DNA from 2 places in the Cohaesibacter sp. CAU 1516 genome. Region 2 is predicted to be linked to the other one. Evidence: riboswitches for the same ligand, from Rfam matches in the RefSeq annotation. Region 2 holds a riboswitch; the other holds the start of a gene.
What was found. A riboswitch is a leader RNA that binds a small molecule or an ion and turns the genes downstream of it on or off. The one in region 2 is predicted to bind cobalamin.
Positions count from the first base shown of each region.

Region 1 (9,398 bases), on a different contig from region 2:
TCGTCGCCAAAACCTGCGCTTCCCTTTGTGGAAAGTTCAATCGAGACATGCCTTTCCCACCGGACAAATGCTTGGTGTCTGTGTGATGCAAGCGTGAATCGCGAAAGCGAAACGCCATCGTCGCAATGGGGGCGAACCGTCGTAAGCACCCATTGGCTTGTCTTCTCTACATGCAATTGCGCAAATGGATGGATCGGACCTTTCGGATTTGCCCCAGTAGGCCGGAGCTTCTATAACGTGTCGGGCAACCTTGTCGAAGCAGCCAAAATATCCATGTCCTATCCCCGTATTGTTTTCATGCGCCATGGCGAAACCGAATGGAACCTCGCCGGTCGCGCTCAAGGCCATCTTAACTCGCCCCTGACCGCAAAGGGTCAAGCGCAGGCCCAAAGGCTTGGCGAGATCCTCAAGCGTGAATTGATCACGCCAGAGGGCTATACCCAGATGGTCAGCCCCATCGGCCGGACCCTCGAAACCTCTGCCAACATCAAAAAGCATTTCCCGTTCGATCCAACGCCAATCGACTTGCTCAAGGAAATTGATCTCGGCAAGCTGAGCGGTCTGAAACGCGCAGAAATGGAAGAGCAGTTCCCCGATCATATGGCGGGAAAGCCTGACTATGACTGGTATTTCGGCGCCCCTGATGGTGAAACCATGGACGATATGCGCAAGCGCGCAACCCAATGGCTCGACAGCCTGATCGGCCCCACCATCGCCGTCGCCCATGGCCAAATTGGCAAAGTGATCCGCGGTGTTTATCTCGGACTGTCCGATGAACAGATCTTGCGCCTGCAAGAACCGCAAGGCGTGGTGCATCTGCTGGACCATGGCACTGAAACCATTTGGAGTTAGAAAAATATGTGTCATGGCGGGGCATTTCTGACAGGGCAGAGGGACCGAAAGCTTGGCTTGATCAAGCATCAGAGTTGACACCCGAGAGGTGGCCGCTGGTCCATGTCTGCAAGGGGTCGTGCTTGCAGGAAACGGTGTGTCGAAAGACCACATCATCAGTATATTGACTCGCCGGGGATCTGGGAGTGACTTGGGGGCCTGTATAATGCAAATTTCTGAAATCTGGAGGATCCAAATCTATGACCAAAACTGTTCTCATTAGCGGGGGCTCCAGAGGCATCGGGCGGGCCACTGCCCTGATCATGGCGGGCCAGGGATGGAACATCGCCTTCACCTATCGTGGGGATCATGACGCTGCGCAGCAGGCTGTGGAAGAGATCCGCGCAAAGGGCGCCGAAGCGATTGCCATTCAGGGGGATACGGTTCAGGAAGACCATGTGGTGCGGGCATTTGACGAGACGATCTCGACATTTGGCGGGCTGGATGCCGTCGTGGTCAATGCCGGTGTCGTTGCGCCGTCCATGCCGCTTGCCGAAATGTCCATTGAACGCCTGAAAACCATCTTTGACACCAACGTCTTGGGAGCGGTCCTGTTTGCCCGCGAAGCTGCAAGACGTTTGCCTGACCAGAAGACCGGAAAGGATGCTGCGATCGTGCTTGTATCCTCTGCTGCTGCTCGCCTTGGATCGCCGTTCGAATATGTCGATTATGCCGCCAGCAAAGGGGCGATCGACACATTGACGCTGGGTCTTTCCAAAGAGCTCGCAGGTCAGGGGATTCGCGTCAATGCCATCCGGCCGGGTCTGATTGAAACGGACTTGCATGCAAGCGGAGGCCAACCGGACAGAGCTGAACGATTGAGCAAAGCCATTCCCATAGCCAGACCCGGAACTGCGCACGAGGTAGGTTCGGCCATTGCCTGGCTATGCTCTGAAGAGGCTAGCTATTGCACAGGTGGCATCCTCGATGTGACCGGGGGACGATAACCCCGCGATTGGGATTCCAGCACGAACTGATACAAACTTGGGCCGTGATACCCGATATTGCTGATGGCAACAAAAGCATGGATATCGGGAACCCGGCCCAAATTCAGACCAATGCTCCCTCACTTCAGTCCCTGTTTCTTGCCGTTCAAAGGATAGCTGAGGACGTCAATCGGCTCTCCCTTTGCGATGTGACGGTCCAGAATGCGGTCGATATCCTGCTCGTCCACCCCGCCATAGATCGTGCCTTCCGGCCAGACCTGAATGACAGGTGCAAGGCTGCATGGACCAAGGCAACTGGTCTTGCAACTCATCATGCCAGCCCCTTTGTCCCTCAGTTTCAAGCGGTCCTGCTCAGACCGGACATGGTTGAACAGGGTGCTTGCGCCCGCATCATTGCAGGCCCCACCCATACAGACCAGAAGACGATATTTCTGATCGGGCACAACACTTCCTTTGGGAATTTTGACAGCCTCCTGCACCACATCGCTTTGCTCGGCTGACCGGACGAGCGCGTCTATCATCTCTCCGAGCTTATCTGTCTGAGTGATGGGCGGATGGGCAATCCTGATGCGCGGGAAGTCCGCACTTTTGCGCTGTGCGATCCAGCGATGCACCGATTTCTTGATCCAGCCCGGAAAAGCCGGCTCCATCGGGAAGATCAGCGAGATGATGACGACCTCTTCAGCCTTTTGGTCCGCGAGCTCTGTCAGGCGGGCACGCAAGGATGGTGTCCCAAGTTCCTGCAAGGCATAGGTAACGAGATAATGCGGATTTCTGGCAGCAATGGCGTCGCACAATCCTTGCATTTCCTCTCTGGGTTTTGCCGCCATGGCGGCCTTTGCGAGCAACAGAATGGCTGGTTTCATTGGGGATCCCCACTCTCGATCGGCAATACGTAAGGGTAGGACTGAACAGCGCCGACTAGGGCTTCGACCTGATAGGCATGGCGGATGTGATTGGGCGTCAGAACTGCCTGCCACGATCCAAGAGCCCGAATGCGTCCCTCGGCAAGCAACGCCAAGCGGGAGCAATAGCGTGCGGCGAGGGAGAGATCATGAACGGCGATGATGATTGTCATCTCGGTCTCGGCAGCAAGCGTGCGGATGAGGGACATCGTCTCCATCTGATATTTGAGATCCAGCGCCGAGGTTGGCTCATCGAGCAGCAGGATCTGAGGCTCCTGCACTAGAGCCCGGGCGATGGCAACACGTTGGCGTTCCCCACCCGAAAGGGTGGACACCTCAGAAAAAGCGTGATGGACCATGTTGACCCGCTCAAGAGCGGCAATCACCATCTCGCGATCCTGTGCGCCCAACTTGCCGGTCAAGTGTGGCGTGCGCCCCAACTGAACCAGATCGACCACGGATAGCGCCACATCATCCGGGATATGCTGGGGCACATAGGCAACATGGCGGGCATAATCGCGGCGTGAATAGGCCTCGATTGCCTTGCCCGCCACATCGATCTGACCGCTGTCAGGCGCTGCCAGCCGCGCCACACATTTGAGCAATGTGCTCTTGCCCGCTCCATTGGCCCCGAGCAGTCCGACGCATTCCCCCTTGTTCACGACAAGGGAAATCGCGTCAAGGATGGTGCGTTTGCCATAGGACAGAGTGAGTTTGTCTATGCGGATCATTGCATGGCCCTCCGGCGTTGTCTCAGGATCAAATGCACGAAGAGCGGCACGCCCACATAGGCCACGACAATGCCGACGGGGATGACAGCGGGTGAGAAGAGGGATCGGCCGATGGTATCGGCAACCAGCAGCAGAAAGGCCCCGACAATCATCGAGAAAGGCACCAGCCAACGATGGTCATTGCCGATCATCATCCGGGCAATGTGGGGCGAGACCAGCCCGATGAAGCCGATGACCCCGGTAAAGGCGATGATGCAGGCGGTGATCAACACCGAAAGCAGCGCCGTTACGAGGCGAACCCTTTTGAGATTGTAGCCGAGTGAGGCGGCGGTTTCTTCTCCGGCAGCCATGGCATTGAGCGCCCATGCCATCCGCCAGAAAATAGGCGCGGCAATCGCAAGCATCACAGCAGAGAAGCCTACCTCATCCCAGCTGGCGGCATTCAATGAGCCGAATGTCCAGTGAACGATCGCGGCTAGCTGCTCTTGCGTGGCAACAAATTGCAGGGTCGCGGTGAAGGCACTGAACAGATAGGTCAACCCGATACCTGCCAGAATGATCGTCGTTGCGGAGATGCCACTCAAACCGGCAATCCCCAGAACAATCCCGGCACACAGCATGGATGAGGCAAATGCGCCGCCAACCATCATGTAGGTGCCCAGTTCGGGCATTTGCAAAGCTCCCAACAGGATGGCCAGCGCCGCCCCGAAGGCCGCAGCGGGGGAAAGGCCCACGGTGAAGGGACTGACCAGCGGATTGCGCGTGATCCCCTGCATCATGACGCCCGCGACCGACAGCCCGGCACCGCCAACGAGGGCCATGGTGATGCGCGGCAGGCGCAGTTGCATCACGACCTTCTCCTGCAGAACGGACACTTCGGCAAACAGATTGGCGGGCAGGACGGGACCAAGAAGTATTTGAATGGCCTGAAGCAGTGAAATGTCATTGGCGCCAAGGGAAACCGCAAAGACCGACAGCAGAGCCAGCAGCAGCACGCCCGATAGGCAAATCAGGGAGGCACGGATGGTCCGGCGAGCATAGGCTCGCCGGATATCCCCCGATGGATCCTGAACGGATGACCCAGATGGGATGACCTCCGATGGAGAGAAGGCCCTGTTCATCACTGACCTGCTTCCCATTCGGAGACCTTGGCCCAGTAGCGTCCCGGATAGGCGACACCCTGAAAATCCTCCAGCCATGTTTTCATCACCGCATCTGGATCAACATCTTCGAAGCGGTCTGGATAAAGCCATTTGGCAATCGACAGCGCGCCAATCATCTTGGAACAACCTCCAGCCAGATAGTAGTTCATGTGGTAGGCATCACCATTCTTGATTGCCGGCAGTGCGTCAAAACCAGGACGTTCCTTTAGCGCTTCAAAGAAGGCCTGTGAGAAGCTTTCCGGGTGAAGCGGATAGGAGCCGGGCTGAAGCTTGATGATCATGTCCGGCTGTGCCTTGAGGATTGCTTCGGGGTCCACTTCATGATTGTGGACACTTCCGCGCTCTTTGGGCTGGGTTTCAATATCGACATGTTCAAAGATATTGCGTCCGCCAGCCGCTTCGATCATGTCATGCCAGCCGGAGCCACGCAGCACGGAACGATAGGGCGTTTTCTCCTCGAGATAGACCGTCTTGCGCTCTACGCCTTCAAGCCGTTTTTTCAACAGCGCCATGTTGCCAGTATAGAAGGCGTTGAGCTTGGCGGCCTTTTCCTCGGCGTCGAACATCTTGCCAAAGGCGGTAATGTTGGAGACATGCTTGAGGACATCCCAGCCGGTCAGTACCACAACAGGAATGTCGAAAGGCTCGAGCGTCTTGATGGCCTCCTGCCAACTGCCGTTGCGGGGGAAGATCACAACATCGGGGTCTTGTGCAATGATCGCCTCGTAATTTGGCTCTCGCTGCCCTTTCCCGACAAGCATATCCTCCTTGAGGTCCGGCCAGTAGGTGGGATCGCGCGTCACCCAACTGTCGACACCGACGATCACGTCCATGCCAGCCACCGCACGAATGAACTCAGCATTGTAGCGGTTGAAGACGACTGCGCGCTTCAATGGTTTGTCAAAGGTCAGCGTGCGACCGCTGTCATCGGTGATGTTGATAGGGGCTGCAGTTGCAACAGAATAAGCCGCAGCAAATGCCACAAAGAAGGCGATCGCGCGCGCCAGACGCGATAGGCCGGATAGCCAGATATTGGAAAGCAATGTCCCGTACTCCAGATGCGGCAAGGCAACCGAAGTCGGGCAAGTCTGATGCAATCAGATTCAATATGGCGAAGACGCAGAGACATGCGCATTGTCATGAGACCCTCCTCCAGGACACCCCGCCCGGGTTGAATGATTGAATGTCGGCAGGTCTCCTGGCTTACAGGTCATTGCGCTCCCCGGCCTTCCCAGATTGGTACAATCCAGTGGCCAGCTTGAGGGCGCTCTCTGTTTACAGTTGCGGGGACAGCTCCGGATTTGTGACAGGCTCATGCATCTGCCACGCACCGAATTCCCTTTTTATTCCGTTAAGGAAACCGACGAACAGATATATCCACTATGCGGCAGCAGCTGTCAATCGGGGATCTATCGCTTTGTCTGAAATCAGCCAGCGATCCCGGAAACCGCTATTCGAGATCGGCGCCCATGCGAACAGACAAGCGTTTCGCGATTCGTTTGACATTGGTAATCAGATTTTCACGGTCCGTCTCGTCGGCATCTTCAATCAGCAGACTGACGGCGATGCCGGCAATCGGCGTATTCTGAGAGTCCAGAACCGGGGCGCCGAAGCAAATGATGCCTTCTGCCACTTCCTGATTGTCGATGGAATATCCACGTTTGCGAATGGCCGCCAAATCCTCCAGCAGCCCATCAATCGACTGTTCGCTGAAAGGTGTGCGCGGTTCTGGCAACCCGTCTGCATAAAGGCGCTTGACTTCGAAATCACTCATCGAGCTGAGGAAGGCCTTTCCCGTTGCCGTGAAGGCTGCGGGAAGCCGCATTCCGGCACGAAATTCTATCAAAGAGTGACTAAATTCGGAATTGCGCGCGGCTATATATACAACTTCTGCTCCGTCTCTGACCGTCAATGTGATGGTCGCTCCAGGCATTTCGGTCTCGGTGTCCCAAATGGATGCAAACTCTGTTGCAACGTCAGATTGTCGATTGAAGGCATTGGACCAGCGCATGACATGGGGGCCCAACTGGTAGGCTTGATCGGACCGCTTGATCAGCAGATTTAGCTCCACAAGCGTTTGACAAAGCGTATGAACCGAGCTTTTCGCAAGATTCAGTTCCTGCGCCAGCTTCGACACGGTCGGGTGTGTCCGACTGCGAGCAACAAAATCCAGAATGCGCGACGCTCTTTCAACCGCAGGTACTAGTTTTGGTGTTGGATTGTCCATAATTCCTCGTCGTCTTTTTTTGAAGTTTCTTTTCTATCTTGACAAGCTTCCATACACCCGGATATGGTTTTGTACATAGAAAGACGTTCCATATACTGAACAATAAACATATATCAGAACATCTTTCAAGGCAAAAGTATTTGAATTTTGTCACATATTCACCGTGTGGTTGGGGAGGAGCGCATGGCCTTGAGTGTTAGAGACTGGGCGACCAGATTCAGTCAAGCCTCGGACAATGATGCCGCCATTGGCGCAATGGCTCGTCACTTTACCTGCACCTACCTGCTGGATATGGGCCTCGCCAAGGCGATCGTTCGTATGTTGGATGGCAAGGTGCATGAAATCAATATCAATCCCGGCCCTCTTGATTCCTACGATTTTGCCTTGCGTGCCAGCCCAGATACCTGGCGGGAATTTGCGCAGCCTATTCCCAACCCGATGTATCACGGCATTTGGTCTGCGAGCTTCCGGCGCGATCTCAAGCTGGAAGGCAACTTGCTTGTCCTAATGCAAAATCTTCGCAATTTCACCATTCAATTTGAGCTGTTGCGCAAAGTGGGCGTGCCTGTCTGAGCCAAACCGCATGCGGCGCCACCGCACACGGTCACGATACAAATTCTTTAGGGGGAACCTGATGGTCAAGCACTCTCCGGTTGTGGGTCGGTATGTAACCATCGATGTGGATGGCTGCGAATATAAGGTCTTCTATCTCCGCAACGGACAGGGGCAGCCTCTTGTCTGTCAGCACACGGCTGGTTGTCACAATCATCAATGGCGCGATCTGCTCGAAGATCCGGACATCACAGCCCGGTATGACGTCATCGCCTATGATCTGGCCCGACATGGCAAATCGGATCCGCCGACAAACAAGGAATGGTGGAAAGAGGAATACAAGCTCACGGCCGACCACTTTATGAAATTCATCCTCGCCTTTTGCGATGCGCTGGAGCTCGAAGATCCGATCTTTATGGGGTCGTCTTTCGGTGGCAATGTTGCGCTGCAGCTGGCCCTTCATCACCCCGACCGCTTTCGCGCCGTCATCCCGGTTGAGGCTGCCGAACATGCGCCGGGCTTCTTTCTGGAATGGTGGCGTCACCCCCATGTCAATGCCGCTCAGGTCTGCGCTTCTGGTGTGTGGGATCTGATGGCCCCGCAAAGCCCCGAGCAGGATCGCTGGGCAACTTGGCATTACTATACCCAAGGCTCGGAAGTGTTTCAGGGCGACCTCTATTTCTATTCGATAGACCATGATTTGCGAGGCCGCCTTGCCGAGATCGATACGGCCCGCTGCCCGGTCGTGATGATGACCGGCACCTATGATTATCTCACCCCACCGGAAGCAACCGAGAATACGGCACGTCAGATACCGGGGGGCATCTATATCGAAATGGAGGATATCGGGCATTTCCCGATGTCGGAAAATTATCCGCTCTTTGCGGTTTATCTCAAAGAAGCGCTGCGCGTGATCGAGAACCGAACCTGACGCTAGGGTCGGGAATGGAATGCAACAAATTTATTCGGGAACAGGCATATGAAGATCATTGAATTTGATGAAAAGGGTCAAAAGATTGCGACCGATGCCAGCGCGATCGGCCAGACAATCGGCTCCGACAGTCTGGCGGCACGACCGGCTTCGCAATCCAAGGCTTCAGCACGCAGAGGCGGAGAGTCTTCCGGCATCGAACTGCATATGTTTCAGACCGGAACGCTGCGCACGAAACTGAAATATATCAAGATGAATCAGGGCGAGGATGACTTTGAAATTCCCGTGCCATGGTTCCTGATCAAGCATCCAGCGGGCAATATCGTCATCGATGGCGGCAATGCAGTGGAAGCGGCCATCGACAAGCGCGGCCATTGGGGTGCTGTGGTGGATGCCTATGACCCCATCATGGACCGGTCCGAAAACTGTGTTGATCAGTTGCGTGCAGTGGGCGTCGATCCTGCCTCAATCCGCTATGTGTTGCAGTCGCATTTGCATCTGGATCATACCGGTGCGATTGGGCATTTTCCCAATGCCCAGATCATTTGCCAGCGCGCCGAATATGAATATGCCTTCAAGCCACAATGGTTCTCGGAAGGGGCTTATATTCGCGCCGATTTCGACCGCCCGGGTCTGAACTGGAAGTTTCTTGGAGGCGAATATACCGACAATTTCGACCTGTTCGGCGACGGCTCCGTCCGCATCATCTTTACGCCGGGCCACGCCCCCGGGCATCAGTCTTTCCTGATCACGTTGCCACGAACCGGGCCGGTGCTGCTGACCATCGATGCGGCTTATACGGTCGATCACTGGGAGAATAGGGCGTTGCCCGGACTGGTGCACTCATCAAGCGATGCAGCCAACTCGGTCGAGAAACTGCGGCGGATCGCAAGTGACACCAACGCAATGGTTGTGACCGGCCACGACCCGGACACCTGGCAAAGTTTTTTGAAGGCACCGAATGATTTTTACGACTGAGCAATAAGGCAAGGCTCGGCAAACGGGCATGGGGAAAGAGGAACATCCATGCTCATTTTAGGCGGGGATTTCT
Region 1 is NZ_VANT01000007.1:220,724-230,121, forward strand. Features, by position in the region: gene FDK21_RS17115 (histidine phosphatase family protein) at 274-852, shown strand; gene FDK21_RS17120 (SDR family oxidoreductase) at 1,092-1,838, shown strand; gene FDK21_RS17125 ((2Fe-2S) ferredoxin domain-containing protein) at 1,958-2,704, opposite strand; gene FDK21_RS17130 (ABC transporter ATP-binding protein) at 2,701-3,474, opposite strand; gene FDK21_RS17135 (iron ABC transporter permease) at 3,471-4,595, opposite strand; gene FDK21_RS17140 (ABC transporter substrate-binding protein) at 4,595-5,680, opposite strand; cobalamin riboswitch at 5,808-6,017, opposite strand; gene FDK21_RS17145 (IclR family transcriptional regulator) at 6,088-6,864, opposite strand; gene FDK21_RS17150 (hypothetical protein) at 7,048-7,437, shown strand; gene FDK21_RS17155 (alpha/beta hydrolase) at 7,499-8,347, shown strand; gene attM (N-acyl homoserine lactonase AttM) at 8,555-9,325, shown strand.
Region 1: linked by a shared signal. The riboswitch ahead of FDK21_RS17140 (ABC transporter substrate-binding protein) and the one ahead of FDK21_RS06500 (DUF4198 domain-containing protein) in region 2 are both predicted to bind cobalamin.

Region 2 (9,398 bases):
TGCCACATCTTTATCCGTTCATTGTCAATGATCCCGGCGAAGGCTGTCAGGCAAAACGCAGGACCAGCGCAGTGATTATCGACCATTTGACGCCACCGCTGACGCGGGCCGAATCCCATGGGGCTGGCGAAGAACTCGAAGCCTTGGTCGATGAGTTTTACACCGCCCAAGGGGTGGATCCGCGGCGCTCGGAAAAGTTGCTCGAAGAAATCCGCTTTCTGGCCACCCGCACCGGCCTTGACAAGGATGCCGGGGTGGCGATGGACGACGACAATGAAGCCGCCTTGCAGCAGCTCGACGCTCATTTGTGTGACCTCAAGGAGCTGCAAATCCGCGATGGTCTGCATATTCTGGGGCAATCTCCGGAAGGCAGCTATCGCACGGACCTGATGGTGGCGATTGCGCGGGTGCCGCGTGGCAATGACGATAAGGATCATTCTCTTCATCGCGCGATCAGTGATGATCTGGGCCTTGTCCTTGCCAATGAATGCTTCAATCCGATTGATTGCGATTTTGCTGCCCCTTGGGACGGGGCAATGCCAGAGATCCTGCAACAACAGTCTGAAGCCCTGTGGCGTCATGCGGGCGATGCGGTAGAACGGATTGAGCTGTTGGCCCAAAAGCTGGTGGCCAAGGAAATCTCTTGTCCCGCTGATTGGCACAAGGCCAAAGCGGTGCTTGACTGGATCGATCATGAGCTGACACCGACTATTGCTGCCTGTGGCGTCGATGAGTTTCGTCATTTGAAGGCTGGCTTGTCCGGAGCTTTCGTCCCTCCCGGTCCGTCGGGTGCCCCCACCCGCGGTCGTCCCGACGTTTTGCCGACCGGGCGGAATTTCTTTGCGGTTGATGTGCGCTCTGTGCCATCAAAAACCGCATGGACGATCGGTGAATTGTCGGCCCAGCGGCTTTTGGAACGGCATTTTCAGGATGAAGGCGAATGGCTTCAAGCAATCGTGCTGACCTGTTGGGGCACCGCCAATATGCGCACCGGCGGGGATGACATTGCCCAAGCGCTTGCCTTGCTTGGGGTACGCCCGGTTTGGGAATCCGCTTCGGGCCGCGTGACCGGCGTTGAAGTGATCAAACTGTCCGAGTTGCAAAGGCCGCGCGTTGATGTGACCTTGCGTATATCCGGTTTCTTCCGCGACGCCTTCCCGCATCAGATCGACTTGTTTGACAGTGCGGTCCGCAAAGTTGCGGCGTTGGAAGAACCTGAGGATGCCAACCCGTTGGCTGCCCGTGTCAAACGTGAACGCGCCGAGGCTGAAGCCAAGGGCCTGTCTGGTGATCTGGCCCAGCGGCAAGCGACCTTCCGGGTGTTTGGCTCAATGCCGGGGGCCTATGGTGCTGGCCTTCAGGCCCTGATTGATGAAAAGATCTGGGACAAGCGCTCTGACTTTGCCGAAGCGTTTGTTGCTTGGGGTGGCTTTGCCTATGGCGCTGGCGATTTTGGCGGTGAGGCAGCCGACCATCTCAAGACCCGCTTGTCCAAAGTGGATGCGGTCATTCAAAACCAAGACAACCGCGAGCATGATCTGCTTGATTCTGATGATTATTATCAGTTCGAAGGTGGTCTGGCAGCCAGTGTAGAGACCTTCAGGGGCTCCGCGCCTAAGGTCTATCACAATGACCATTCTCGGGCTGAGCGCCCAGTCATCCGGACGCTTGATGAAGAAATTGCCCGCGTTGTGCGTGGTCGTGCCTCGAACCCCAAATGGATCGCAGGTGTCATGCGTCATGGCTATAAGGGCGCATTCGAGATGGCTGCAACGCTCGACTATCTCTTTGCCTTTGCCGCAACCACCAATGCGGTTGGTGACCACCATTTTGACCAATTGTACGAGTCCTATATCGAAGACGAAGAAGTCGCTGACTTCTTGAAAGAGAAGAACCGGCCCGCCTATGATGATATGGTGGACCGTTTTCTGGAGGCAATTGAGCGCGGCCTGTGGGTCCCTCGGTCCAACAGTGCCGCCTTCATGTTGGAAGACAGCCAGCAATCTCGACAATCCGCTGGCGCATTTGAGGAAATGAATGGATGATCAAAAAACAACTGACTGAAGAAGAGCAAAATGCCCGTCACGCAGAAAAAATGGCCAAGAAAAAAGCCGCTCGTGACAAGATTCTGGCAACCAAGACCATCGAGAAAGGTCTGATCATCGTGCATACCGGTAAGGGCAAGGGGAAATCCTCTGCCGCGTTCGGCATGGCGTTCCGGTCGCTGGGTCATGGCCACAAGATATCGGTCATCCAGTTCGTCAAAGGGGCTTGGAATTCTGGCGAAAAGGTCATGCTCGAGAAGTTCCCCGATCAGGTGACCATCAAGTCGATGGGCGAAGGCTTTACCTGGGAAACGCAAGACCGTCAGAAAGACATCGAGAATGCGCAAGCTGCCTGGGCGGCTGCCAAGGCAGAAATTCTCAATCCTGAGAATCAGTTCGTGCTGCTTGATGAACTCAATATCGTCCTGCGATACGATTACCTGCCCATTGAGGAAGTGGTTGATTTTCTGGTCAATGACAAGCCTGAGGACACGCATGTGGTCATTACGGGTCGCAACGCCAAGGATGAGTTGATCGAAGTGGCTGATCTGGTGACAGAAATGACCCTGATCAAGCATCCATTCCGCGACGGAGTGAAGGCTCAGGAGGGCATTGAGTTCTGATCATATCGTATAATTTTTTGCGATTTGATTTCACTCAAGTCATAGGCTTGATCAATGGATTAAGCCTTAGTCTTAGGTAGTTACACGTTCAAAAACTATACCTAAAGAGAAATGCAAGAAGGATCGCCTTTGGTGCCGTTGACGGGACTAAGGGGCGGTTCTAAAAATGATCGCATGATGGTTCTTATTTGCCCAGGCGCGGCAATGAGATGAAAAGGGAACATGGTGAGGCGTACCCAACAGGGGCTGAATCCATGGCTACCCCCGTAACTGTAAACGGATAGCCGGCATCTCGGTATACCACTGATCCTTTCGGGATTGGGAAGGTGAGATGCTCGAGCCAAGACCCGTGAGCCAGGAGACCTGCCATCAGGCCGTCGCATGAGACAATCGTGTCGCATGTGGCACTCTTAACAAGACGCCGGGGTGTGCGTTTGGTGAAGAGCGGGTCTGGCAGCGTCACACTTGTCAGGGTCCTTCCCCAAGAAACTGAATACCTCCTACGCGTCTCCAAAAATTGGCAAAATGCCAAAGGAGATTATCGTGCTTAAAACGCTTTCCGCTTCCCTCATAGCAGCGACCATGCTTCTGTCCTCAGCAGCGCAGGCTCACTTCCAGCTGGCTTACACGCCGGAAGTCAATCTGGAAAAAGCAGGCAATGTTCCGTTCAAACTGATTTTTTGGCACCCGATGGAAAATGGCCATGCCATGGATATGGGCAAACCAAATGCCTTCTTTGCGGTTTTCAAAGACAAGAAAATCGATCTGATGGACAGCTTGAAGCCGATCACCTTCAAAGGTGAAAGCAACGAAGCTGCAGCCTTCGAAGGCACCCTGAAAGCCAAACGCAATGGCGACTATATCGTCGTGGTCGAGCCTGCACCTTATTATGAAGGCAGCGAAGATATCTACATTCAGCAGATCACCAAGTCCTACATCAACAAAGGCGGCATTCCGACCAACTGGAACGAGCCCGTTGGCCTGAAGACCGAGATTGTTCCACTGAACAAGCCAACCAACATTCTGGCCGGATCGACCTTCACCGGCCGCGTTTTGACCAATGGCAAACCGGTTGCTGGCGCGGAAATCGAAATCGAATATCTGTCTGCTGAACCCGACATGGAAACAAATGCCGCAACCGAGCCAAAAGCTGGCGGCATGCCTGGTGGCGCAATCGTCGCACTCTCCGACGACAATGGCTATTTCTCCTTCGGCATTCCAAAAGCCGGTTTCTGGGGTTTTGCTGCTTTGGGGTCCGGTCCTGACACTGAGCATGAAGGCAAAGAACTGTCTCAGGATGCTGTCATCTGGATCCGGGCTTATGATGTCAAGTAGTCCCTCCTCATTGGTGAAGGAGCCAAGTCATGCATATCATTGATGGCGCCCTGACCAACGAAGTTGTCATTGCCGGTGCCGCCCTGTCTGTGGGCGGCCTGGTAATGGGCCTTCGCAAACTGGATATGGAACTGATCCCGGCAGCCGGTGTGTTGAGTGCGACCTTTTTTGTCGCCTCGCTCATTCACGTGCCGCTCGGATTCTCCAGTGTACACCTGATCATGAATGGACTAGCTGGCATCATTCTGGGCTGGGCAGCCTTTCCTGCCTTGTTTGTCGGTCTGTTGCTGCAAGCGGTGTTTTTCGCCTTTGGCGGCATCTCTGTACTTGGCGTCAATGCCCTGAATATTGCTGGTCCAGCGGTGATCGTCGGCTTGTTGGCCCGCCCAATGATCCTGCGTGCGGCCTCTGCCCGCTCTGTTGCTGTGATTGGTGGCATTGCCGGTGGGTTGGCTGTTTCGCTCACAACCTTGTTTGTGGCAATCAGCCTCGGCTTGTCGGGTGAGACATTTGTCGCCGCCGCCAAACTGGTTTTCATTGCCCATATTCCGGTGATGATCGTTGAAGGATTGTTGAGTGCTGCTGCGGTTTATCTGATCTATCGCGTCAAGCCAGAACTCTTCCATGTTATGAGCCAAAAATCATGAAACTGAACAAACACATAGTCTCGATTGCCGGTGGGGCGCTGCTGATGGCCAGTGTCATGGCACTGCCTGCACAGGCCCACAAGGTGGTCGTTTCTGCCTATGCCGAGGATACCTATATCGAAGGGGAAATCGGCTTTTCCAGCGGTGACATGGCGGTTGACACCGTGGTCGAAGTCTTCGACATGGACGGCAACAAGCTCGGCGAGACCAAGACCGATGAAGATGGTGTCTTCCAGTATACGCCAAAACAAGCCATTGCTTTGGAATTCCGCGCCAATCTGGGGCAAGGTCATATTGCCACCTACCAGATGGAAGTGGATGAATTGCCGGACATCTTTTCTTCTGACGATGTAAAGGCAGAGAACAAGCCAAACGACAAGATCGTTGCTTCGACCACAACTGCCGAAGCAACTGCATCGCCAACTGCTGGTACAGCTGTGGACCCTGCCCTTTTGCAGGCGCTGATCAGCCAAGGGGTGCAAAGCGAGTTGAAGGCCTTCAAGTCCGACATCGCCTCGGCGGTCCGCCGGGAAGTCAAACCCCTCTACAAGGAAGTCGCCGCCTACAAAGAAAAGAATGACATGCAGTCCATTCTTGGCGGTGTAGGTTATATCTTTGGTCTCTTCGGGGTTGGTTTCTATCTGGTTGCCCGCCGCAAGCAAACCAATAGCAACAACTGATGGCATTACGTGGAGCACATGCATGAGTGATTTGCTGGAACAGGCCGGCCAGATCAAAACCGAACAGGGAATGTCGCAGGAGGCAATCAAGCTTGTCTCCAACCGACTATGGATCCGCCAATTGGATCCGCGCGTTCGGGTTGTCAGTGTCGCCGCTTTTGCGATCACTGCGGTTCAGCTGACCAGTATGTCCATTCTGGCATGTGCTCTGCTGTTTGCCGTCATTCTGATGACTCAGGCACGGTTGCCCTTCTGGTCAACCGCCAAGCGGGTTGCAATGATGGATGGCTTCATCGCCTTTCTTCTGGTGATGTTGCCCTTCACCACGCCGGGCGAAACAATGTTTACGCTGTGGGGCTTTGCTGCCAGTTATGAAGGCCTGAATCAGGCAGTTGTCATCCTGCTCAAAGCCAATGCGATTGTGATGGTGACCATGTCGCTGGTTGGCACGCTGGAAGCGGTGACGCTCGGCCACGCACTGGCACGTCTGAAAGTGCCTGAGGCGCTGGTCCATCTTCTATTGTTCACCGTGCGTTATATTGAAGTTCTGCATGCGGAATATCATCGCCTGCGGACAGCCATGAAATGTCGCGGCTTTGTGCCAACCAACAGCTGGCACACCTATCAAAGCGTCGGATATCTGGTGGGCATGCTGCTCATCCGGTCTTTCGAACGCTCTGAACGCATCATGAAGGCGATGAAATGCCGGGGCTTTCAGGGGCAGTTTCATCTACTCGACACCATGGCCTTCACCCGGCGCGATGCTCTTTTCTTTTCCTTTGCCTGCTTGGTGATGATTTCCATGCTGATGATCGAGGTTTTAAATGGCCCCGTTGCTTGAAACCGACAATCTGCATTTTGGCTATCACGGCTTTGCGCCCTGTCTGAACGGAGTGTCCTTTGCTCTGCATGCGGGGGAACGGCTTGGACTGGTTGGTCACAATGGCGCGGGCAAAAGCACCTTGCTGCATGTGCTGGTGGGGCTGAACAAGGCCAGCGCCGGAAGGATTGGTGCTTTCGGTCGTGACTATCAGACGGAAGAGGATTTTCGCCTGCTGCGCCGCCGGGTCGGGCTGGTCTTCCAAGATCCCGATGATCAGCTCTTTTGCCCCACCGTTGCAGAAGATGTTGCCTTCGGACCGCTTAATCTGGGCTACAGCAAGGAAGATGCAATGAGCATCGTCGATGAGACCCTTGCTGCGCTTAATCTGACGGAATTTCGCGATCGCGTCACCCATAAATTGTCTGGTGGACAGAAGCGGCTCGTGTCCCTTGCCACCGTTCTGGCAATGAAGCCGGACATCCTGTTGCTCGATGAGCCGACCAACGCCCTAGACGAGAAGACCCGTCTGCGTTTGATCGAGATCCTTGTGTCCCTGCCCCAAGCGATGATTGTTGTGTCTCATGACAGGGCGTTTCGCGAGGACGTAGTAACACGTACTATTCTGATGGAGGGTGGACAAATCAGCTAAGGCCCTTTGCCTGTCAGTGCCGCAGCGTTATGCTTTGTCCAACTTTCGCAGTGCTTCCCGTGACGGAAGCTGAAAAACAAGTCAGTGCGGTTGATCCAAGTCGGAGACCAAGTCTGACCTGCAGGAATGATTACCGTATGGGAAACACAGTCCCCATATGATGCTCTCTCCCTGCTTTCATGATTGATCAAGGTGCTCTGTGTCGAGTGCCCTTGGTTCGTGCAACCCAATGTCGGCCGCTCCATCCGTGCGGTCCAAGGGATAGAGACCAAAGTTATGGCGATGCGCCACCTACATGATGCTGATATCGGAGTAAGCCCACTTGGCGGCGTGCAAGTTGCCCGCTGTGATGTGTTTGTTGATGGCTTGTGGGTATCTGAGCGTCTGGCACCTCTCTCTTCCACGCTTTATCCCGCCCTTATCAACACGCCGTTCAATGGCAATCAAGACCGAGCATTTTGAGTTTGTAATGTCCCATAGTTACGAAAAAGATCCGTTTGCAATTTACGAGCAGTCCTTTCAGATCATCCGTGATGAAACAAGCGCAGCGCTCGCCAACCTGCCGGAAGATTTCGAACCGATTGCCGTGCGGCTGATGCATGCTGTAGGGATGACCGATCTAGTGCCAGATTTACGCTTTAGTGACGGAGCGGTCCAAGCGGGGCTGACAGCCCTGAAGGCGGGCAAGCCAATCCTTGTGGATACGCAAATGGTGGCTGGTGGCATCACCCGCCGGTTCCTGACCAAAGCCTATGGCGGGTCGGACAATGCAGTGATGGTGACGCTGAACGACCCTCAGGTGCCCGGTTTGGCAAAGGAAATGGGCACGACCCGTTCGGCCGCGGCGATGGAGTTGTGGCGCCCGCATCTGGAAGGTGCCGTTGTGGCGATTGGCAATGCACCGACGGCACTGTTCCGCTTGCTTGAAATGGTTCGTGAAGGTGCTGGCAAACCAGCCCTCGTCCTCGGCTTTCCAGTTGGCTTCGTGGGAGCTGCAGAATCCAAACAGGCCCTCGTTGATGAAGCCGCCGGGCTCGGCCTTGATTACATGGCCCTTCTGGGGCGTCGCGGCGGAACGCCGCTTGCCAGTGCTGCGGTCAATGCCTTGGCCATCGCTGCCCTTGGAGCAAAGGATCAACCACGGGAAAATCTTGGTTGATTGAGTGATAGAATGAATGATGTAGCAAAAGAGCCCTGGTTGAGTGTGATCGGCATTGGCGAAAGCGGTGTCGAGGATATCAGCAATTTCGGCTGGAGCCTGTTGGCACAAGCTGAGTATATCCTCGGCGGTGCCCGCCATCTGGCGATGGTGCCCGATGATCTCGCCCCTGAGGCCGAACGCATTGTCTGGCCGTCCCCTCTGTCGGAGGTTTTTGCCCGCCTTAAACGCCTGCGGGGCAAAAAGGTGGCGGTTCTTGCCAGCGGCGATCCGATGTTCTTCGGGATTGGCGGCACCTTCTCACGGCATTTCCCGTGGGAAGAAGTGCGGGTCCTGCCCTTCCCCAGTTCCCTGAGCTTTGCCGCCAGCCGGATGGGATGGCCGCTCAACAAAACCACATTGCTTACCATCCATGGTCGCAATCCGGCGGCCTTGCTGCCGCATTATCTGCCCGGCGCAAAGTTACTGATCCTGTCCAAGGACGGCACGTCGCCGGCCACCGTTGCCAAGCAACTGGTGGAGCGCGGTCTTGAGCAAGCGTCCATTTCGGTGCTCGAGCATCTGGGTGGTGATGAGGAAAAGATCATTGCCAGCAACGCCGCGGCCATTGCTGCGGGAGGCGACGCGTTCCGCTTTGCCGATCTCAATGTGATCGCCGTGTCTCTGCCGCAGGAAATGCCTTTCTGGCTGCCGGTTACACCGGGCCTGCCCGACGATGCCTTTGATCATGACGGCAAAATGACCAAACGGGATATTCGCGCCAGTGCAATGGCCAAGCTAGCCCCGCGCCCCAATGCGCTGTTATGGGATGTGGGCACGGGCTGTGGCTCAATCGCCATTGAGTGGCTGCGGGCCCATCCGACCTGCCGCGCTGTTGGCATCGAACCTCAGGAAAAGCGGCGCGCCTATGCGCTTCACAATGCCGAAATGCTGGGCGTGCCCCATTTGCGGCTGCTAAATGGCACAGCCCCTGATGGTTTGCGCGGTGAAGAAGCCCCCGACGCGATTTTCATTGGTGGCGGGCTGAGTGCCGACGTCGTCAATTTCTGTCTCAAGGCCTTGAAGCCCGGTGGTCGTCTGGTGGCCCATGCGGTCACGCTGGGTTCTGAACAACTCCTGCTCAATCTTTATCAAAGCCATGGTGGTGATTTGACCCGTCTGTCGATCGCCAAAGCGGAGCCGGTTGGCCCGCTTCATGGCTGGAAATCTGCAATGCCCGTGACCCAATGGGTCTTTCTCAAACAATAGATGTGTCCTCCCAAGACCAGTTGATCGAAGAGAAAACAATGAACAAGAATGGTAATGGCAAACTTTATGGGGTCGGCGTTGGCCCCGGTGACCCGGAACTGATCAGCCTGAAGGCTGCCCGATTGATTTCTGCAGCCGATATTGTGGCCTATCCCGCACCAGAAGGCGGAGAAAGCTTCGCCCGGTCGA
Region 2 is NZ_VANT01000001.1:1,422,846-1,432,243, forward strand. Features, by position in the region: gene cobN (cobaltochelatase subunit CobN) at 1-2,045, shown strand, start outside; gene cobO (cob(I)yrinic acid a,c-diamide adenosyltransferase) at 2,042-2,668, shown strand; cobalamin riboswitch at 2,830-3,054, shown strand; gene FDK21_RS06500 (DUF4198 domain-containing protein) at 3,212-4,003, shown strand; gene cbiM (cobalt transporter CbiM) at 4,033-4,650, shown strand; gene FDK21_RS06510 (cobalt ABC transporter permease) at 4,647-5,330, shown strand; gene cbiQ (cobalt ECF transporter T component CbiQ) at 5,353-6,171, shown strand; gene FDK21_RS06520 (ABC transporter ATP-binding protein) at 6,155-6,802, shown strand; gene FDK21_RS06525 (hypothetical protein) at 7,079-7,264, shown strand; gene FDK21_RS06530 (precorrin-8X methylmutase) at 7,272-7,961, shown strand; gene cbiE (precorrin-6y C5,15-methyltransferase (decarboxylating) subunit CbiE) at 7,974-9,209, shown strand; gene cobI (precorrin-2 C(20)-methyltransferase) at 9,248-9,398, shown strand, end outside.